3 regions of the Nodularia sp. LEGE 04288 genome follow, and region 2 is predicted to be linked to each of the others. Evidence: predicted binding sites of a transcription regulator. Region 2 holds the regulator's gene; each other region holds the start of a gene.
What was found. The regulator NtcA, encoded in region 2, controls nitrogen genes in cyanobacteria. The targets are predictions, from matches to a motif close to TNTGTANNNNNNNNTACANA.

Region 1 (2,274 bases), on a different contig from region 2:
GTTTGAGTTGTTCCTTTTTGAGGAAATCTTCTAACACACTCCGCAACAAAGTACCTTTAGGAGTCCACAAGGGTAAACCCGGCCCCACTTGCTCGGAAAATATAAATAATCCCAGTTCCTTACCAAGTTTACGGTGATCTCTTCGTAACGCTTCTTCTTTGCGCCGCTTATACTCAGCCAGTTGTTCTGGAGTTTCCCACGCAGTCGCATAGATGCGTTGTAACTGCGCCTTGGTTTCATCCCCACGCCAATAAGCACCGGCTACACTTTCTAATTCAATAGCTTTGGGGTTTAATTCGCTGGTATTTTCTACATGAGGTCCCGCGCACAAATCCCACCATTCATTCCCCAGATGGTAAATTGTGATCGGTTCTTGTTTAATATCTCCCAGGATTTCGAGTTTGTAAGGTTCCTGAATTGCTGAAATCCTTTTTTCGGCTTCTTCCCGGCTGACTTCTTCGCGCAGAACTGGTAATTTGCGATTAATAATCTTCACCATCTCTTTCTTGATGGCTTTCAAATCATTTTCGCTAAATGGTTCTGGACTATCGAAGTCGTAGTAAAAACCGTTTTCAATCCAGGGACCGATTGTAACTTGCGCTTTAGGAAACAGCTTTTGTACCGCCATTGCCATTACATGGGAAGCTGTGTGGCGAATCTGCTTTAATGTTTCCGATTCGCTGGTACGAGGTAAATAAATTTTTTCAGGTTGTTCTGATGGATTGAGAGTTGAATTTGGCGACATCGGCTGCTGAACCATTAGCGAAGTGATTACAAAAAGATAATTTTAGTAGTTGAAAGTCAGAAAAATCTACCCAGGGATTGGGAAGAGGCAGGGGGCAGGGGGGAAAAAAACTTACTCAGCACTTTCCAGTCTGCTTCAAATATAACGAGTTTACTGACTTTCATTACTGCCAAGTTAACTTTAATATTTCTCTGGAATCAACCCTTTTCTCATAAATCGCCACAAATGAGTGTTAAGGACTCAGTTTCCAACTAAGAAATTATGCACTGTTGGCTGAAGATACTTACGGTGAGATACGCTCATGCTTTGCCGAAAATACTTTATATCTGGATAGCTTTTTTTCTATTCTCAATTTTAGATAAACCTTACGGCAATAATGATTATAGTCTATTTCGTAGCCATGATTACAGATTTTTCCACAATCTATCTGAGGAAAGAGGATAGAATTATGTTAAAAATTGTAAAAAACGTTAATATTAGTGGAGAAGTTAGCAATATACTTTTTATTTATGCGAGACTCGAATTTACCAGGGGCTGAGATGCTGAAAACGGTATTAGAACCTCTGCTGGAGGATTTTAATTATTGGTTTGCGCGATCGCGTGAATTGTTGGAAACCGGGCAACTCTCATTTATGAGTCACGAAGAGCAATCAGATTTACTTTTGCGAGTCAAGCAAGCGCAAGATGAACTAAACGCAGCAAAGATGCTATTTACCGCCACGGATGGACAAGTCGGGATTGAAATGACCACCTTAATACCTTGGCACCGCTTGGTAACAGAATGCTGGAATCTATCAATGCGCTCTCGTCAGGCACATTCAGTCTCAGATTTTGCTGCTGGTTGATTTCAGCAGACTGGATTGGCATCAGAACAAGACACTATACAAGTCGCATTAAAGATTCAAATTCCTTAACATTATTTTTATTAACAAATAATGTGTCCCATGTTACTTTAGTTTGAATAGATTAACAAATTTTTCCATAAAAGTATAAACGCGCCAAGCGTGCGTTAGATATTCATCTTCGCCGGATCTGACAATATAGGCGAAGCAAAAGGTTACCGAATAAAGTTTTAAAACTTGCTGCTCTTAGAGGAAAATCCGATGTTACACCTACTTTACATTCTGGCTTTTACAATTCTTGCTTCTTTAGCCGTTGCTAACTTAATCCGCAACTTGATTATGTTCAGTTTTGATCGAGAGCGAGTTTATCCAGGTAAATATTCATCAACCGATAATCAAGGCTATCTCTCTTCCAGAAAACAATTTATTCCCCACCCAGAATTATTAGACAACGCGGGTAACTTAATTAAAGAACCTTTGTTAGTCATGCGTTCCGTCAACGTTGAAGATGCTCGTCAACAGTTAGATGCTCTTTATGAATCTTCTCCAGGACACAAAAGCGACCGTCAAGAAGAAGGTTAATTTTCGACAGTCATAATTTAGTATTTGTAGCATTGGGGGTTGAGCATTAATTGTTCAACCCCTATAACTACTGAAATTACTCCTGAACATGAGCTTTAGATTTGG
Region 2 (2,274 bases):
CTTTGAGGCGAGATTCCCTGGTGGCAATTACTTGTTCTCGCGAAGCAATTTCTTGATTGCGTTGTTTAATCAATCCATCAAGTTGGGCAATTTTGCGATCGCGCTGGTTAATAGCTGTTTTCGCTTCGTCAATAGCTGTTTTAGCTTCCGCATACAATCGTTCCCTTTCTGCCCTCAGTTCTTCAATAGCCCCCTGCAATGTCTCTCTTTGATCATAAACGCTTTGCAGTTCAGTTAAGGCTTGTTGATACTGACTGACGACTTCACCTAGCTGTCCTTGAGTACGTTGAAGTTGAGTTTGTGTTGCCAGTTGTTTAGCATTGGCGGCTTGCAAGGATTTATTAATTACCTGTAAGTCTTGCTGTGCTTGAGTTTTTTCACTTCTTGCTGTGCTTAACTCAGACTCAACCTGACTTTTGGCAGTTTCCGCAATTTTGAGTTGTTCCCGCTGCTCTCTGAGGTCTCTTTGAATATCTTCTAGCTCAAACACCCCTTGGCGCAATCCTTCATCAGCAGCAAATAAGATGCCTAATGTTGATGCTGAAATTAATCCGCCAGTAAAGATAGTTACCAATACAGCGGTTTTTTTGGGGCGGAGGTTAAACAGTGAGAGGCGTGCTTTGCCAACTCGTGTGCCAATGCGATCGCCCACGGTGGCAATTACGCCCCCCAAAATTAAAATTGCTACGATCAGGATGTACCCGGTGGTCATCTTCAGCTACCGTTCACGTAGTGTGCCGGAGGCATAATGCTTCCAGATACAGCCTACTACTTTCATTGATTATCTTGTGGAGAGTGGAATATTGGCAATAGCTGAAACTACTCAAGATTTTAGATTTACCTCCAGCTATGGTGGTCATCTGCAAAAACACAACACGCGCCACTCCACCTCCCCAATTGCTTTTAAGTGAACTGCCTACTTAAGGTAACAGGTTTATGCACAGTAATCTTCTTTTTATGGATAGAAATCATCTCTTTCTCACGCAAATCTCCCAATAACCTGGTCACCGTTACCCTAGTAGAACCAATTGCTTCTGCGATCGCCTGATGAGATAGCTTCAGATCAATCGTAATCCCATCTGCACAAGGAACCCCAAAATCACGACAAAGAATTAACAAAAAACTCACCAATCTCGAACCCATATCACGGTGAGCCAAGGTTTCAATCATCATCTCTGTTTGTAAAATCCGCGAAGATAGGCCTCGCAGCATCAACATCGATAATTCGGGATTTTCCTTAAACGCTTGCTCCACCTGTTCAATTGGCGCAGACAGTAACTCTACAGACGTAAATGCCACCGCATGATAGAATCTATCTGACTTATTTCCTGTCAGTAATGACAACACACCAAAAACACTATTTTCCCGCAGCAGTGCTACCGTTATTTCCTCTCCTGCCTCGTACACCCTGGAAAGTTTCACAGCACCCTTCAAAAGAAAATAAACTCGTTCAGCAGGATCGCCGGGAAAAAATATTGTTTTATTGCGTTCAAACGTTTCTACAACTGGAGGAAATGCTCCGGTCGCCATCTGACGAAATACATTTGCTAGGGCTTTATCTTGTGTCACAATCATCTCCCTTCCCCTACCCAATGCCGGAAAAACAAAAACTGATTACCTAAGAATACACCTGAAAAATCAATAAAGCACCGTCAACCTTTCTGTGCATTCCTATACTCAAACGCATAACTTCATAGTTATTTGTTCATAATGATACATAATTTCTCATGTTTTTAGCGAGTAGTTGTTATAAGTACTGGCACAGTTGTGGTCATCAGGTTTTTTCGCAAAAAATTCACGATATCTTGAGAATATCTTCAGGATTGTCTGGAGAAACTTTTCAGAAAATAGTCTCCCTGATGATCATTTTCGCAAATTATGTGCAGAACCAAGACAAACTCGCCTCAGATTCTAGTATGCTCCTAATGATTGATCTTATTCACAATTTCTATGCTGAATCTGACTGGAAAAAACGCCTTAGTTACAGGGATTGCCAACAACCGCTCCATTGCCTGGGGGATTGCTCAACAACTGCACAAAGCCGGAGCTAACTTGGGTATTACCTACCTACCAGATGAGCGCGGCAAAATGGAAAAAAAAGTAGCGGAATTGGTAGAGCCTCTTAACCCCAGCTTATTTGTTCCCTGTAATGTCCAAGACGACGCACAGATTGAATCTACCTTTGAAGCTATCCGAGATAAATGGGGAAAATTGGACATCCTCATCCACTGTTTAGCCTTCGCTAACAGAGACGATTTGACTGGTGGTTTTAGC
Region 3 (2,274 bases), on a different contig from region 2:
GTAGTTACAGTTACATTATATTTTTGTCGCAAATAACTTTGGCGTGTCGCTAGGGGTTCGCTGACTATCACCTCCGATGGTTGATAAATTTCCCGCGCAATCAGGCGGGATAACAACGCTTCTCCCATGACTCCGCCACCAATTAAGCCAAATTTAATAGTCATTAAGTTATATAGTCAATAGTCAATAAGAGCAGGTTTAACCCATTAATCTATGGTACGATACCATGTTTTATTAAACCCGCTCGTAAAATCATCAAAAATTTTGGTGGCTGAACTTTTGACTAATTTAATGTTACTGGACCATCCGGTTAACGTCGTTGCCCCAGGCTTGATTTTGACTACTTGCGGGACGTGAAGGACGAACGGGTGTTTGTGGTACTTCATGAATAACTCCACCTTGGGTGCTAACTTGCACACAACTAGGCGTAAACAAAAAGATGCTTTCTCCGATGCGCTCTTGATGTCCATCGAGTGCGTAAGTTCCACCAGCGACAAAATCAACGGCTCGTTGTGCTTGATCCGGGTCCATGATGGTCAAGTTTAAAACAACTGACTTCCGCTCTCTGAGTGCTTGAATTGCCTGGGGCATTTCTTCAAATGTACGCGGCTCAAGTACTAACACTTCTGAAATCCCGTTAATTGCTCCTGGCATACTAATCACGTTTCCCATCGTAGACTTTGATCCTGATGCTACATCATCACCCATTGTAGTCATGGGTTCCCGCCAGCGTCGATTTTGAGCCGTGGCTTCTGCTGCTGCTGTTGTTGGTGCTGGTTGGGGATTTTGTTCTTGATACAGGTTTTGGTAGTTACCAGCATCTGTATCGGCTTCTTCTTCGTAGTACTCGTATTCCACTTGCTCATTGAGACCTACAAAGTCTCGGAGTTTACTAAATATGTTGTTCATTGTTATGCTCCTGATAGAATTTACCCTGATTGCTTTGGCTATGAGTTAATGTAGCCAGATTTGATCGCTACAAAAGTCAGACAATTTAGTAATTTTATCGCTGTTTGTAGCTTCTGTTACAACTAGGGTTGATGAATTAAGATTTTGGGGAACGCCTGTAGATTAACTCAGACACAATAATGAGTCAAGATTATAGACCAATGATTGTTTGATATAAAGATGACTGTACCCCGCTTTTTTATTGGCCGTCACCAGGGTCAATCCTAATTAATTAGTATAATACAATACCAGTAATATTATAAATCTCTCTGTATTCCATCCCTAGTATTATTGATACCAGAACCCAAAATTCACTCATCTCCGATTGTGGGCGAAGCCTGCCGTTAGGCATATCCCCCCGCCGATTTTTTTGATTAGTCATACCTTAAGTGCGCTTACCAAATAAGACGGTTCCTAATCTTACCATCGTTGCTCCAGCTTGCACTGCCAGTTGGTAGTCTCCTGACATACCCATTGAAAGTTCCGACATTTTCAGGTGAGACCAGTTTTGTTTCTGGATTTCTGTTGCCAATTTGCCTGTATTATTAAACACATCAATTATTTCAGCATCATTCAATCCTAAAGGCGGAATTGTCATCAAACCCTGAATTTGTAAATTTTTACATTGGTTGAGTTCAGCTAAGTCAACTAATAGTTCTGGGACACTCCAACCCGACTTATTGGGGTCAGGAAGAATTTTCACTTGTAGACAAACTTGAGGACTAACTCCTAGCTCTTGCGCCAATTCATTTAAGCGCTGCGCCAGTTTTAAATTGTCCACTGAGTGAATCCAATCAAATAATTCCAGGGCTTTTTTGGCTTTATTACTTTGCAACCGTCCAATAAAGTGCCAGGTAATATCCGGTAAGTCTTGTAACTCGGCTTGTTTACTGGCAGCTTCTTGGATACGGTTCTCGCCAAAATCCCGAATTCCAGCTTCATAAGCAGCCCGAATGGCCTCAGTCGGAAATGTCTTGCTCACAGCAATCAACCGGACTGAAGCTGGTAGTGAAGCCGAAATGGTGGTGATATGTTCGCGAATGGAACTGGTCATTGGAATGTGCGTTGGAAAACACTCTGAAGTTGCTCGTACTCCTGGGATTGACCACTGCGGCGCAGAGTACGCAAGCGATTTTCTAACAACATTCGTGCTTCAGTACGTCCTATGGACTGAAATTTGATGCCTTTAATGTCGTTGGCAACCAAAAAAAACAAACGTTGGGCATAAAGTGTAGTGAACAGATCCTGCTGATCATCGACCATACAGATCCGATAAAGCAAACCCCAAGTTGGATGATTTATGTAAGTTTCTGAGATTTCTGGATT

Region 1: AACX33_RS17710 (DUF2605 domain-containing protein) is a predicted target of NtcA. The motif match lies at 1,137-1,156, and genes of this name have one in related genera.
Region 3: AACX33_RS13730 (cell division protein SepF) is a predicted target of NtcA. The motif match lies at 1,013-1,032, and genes of this name have one in related genera.

Annotation. Positions count from the first base shown of each region.
Region 1 is NZ_CAWQOY010000130.1:5,433-7,706, reverse strand. Features, by position in the region: gene thrS (threonine--tRNA ligase) at 1-760, opposite strand, end outside; gene AACX33_RS17710 (DUF2605 domain-containing protein) at 1,255-1,590, shown strand; gene AACX33_RS17705 (DUF2973 domain-containing protein) at 1,849-2,169, shown strand.
Region 2 is NZ_CAWQOY010000031.1:565-2,838, reverse strand. Features, by position in the region: gene AACX33_RS02640 (DUF3084 domain-containing protein) at 1-712, opposite strand, end outside; gene ntcA (global nitrogen regulator NtcA) at 904-1,575, opposite strand; gene fabI (enoyl-ACP reductase FabI) at 1,951-2,274, shown strand, end outside.
Region 3 is NZ_CAWQOY010000115.1:677-2,950, forward strand. Features, by position in the region: gene proC (pyrroline-5-carboxylate reductase) at 1-164, opposite strand, end outside; gene AACX33_RS13730 (cell division protein SepF) at 295-909, opposite strand; gene AACX33_RS13735 (YggS family pyridoxal phosphate-dependent enzyme) at 1,334-2,002, opposite strand; gene pipX (transcriptional coactivator PipX) at 1,999-2,274, opposite strand, start outside.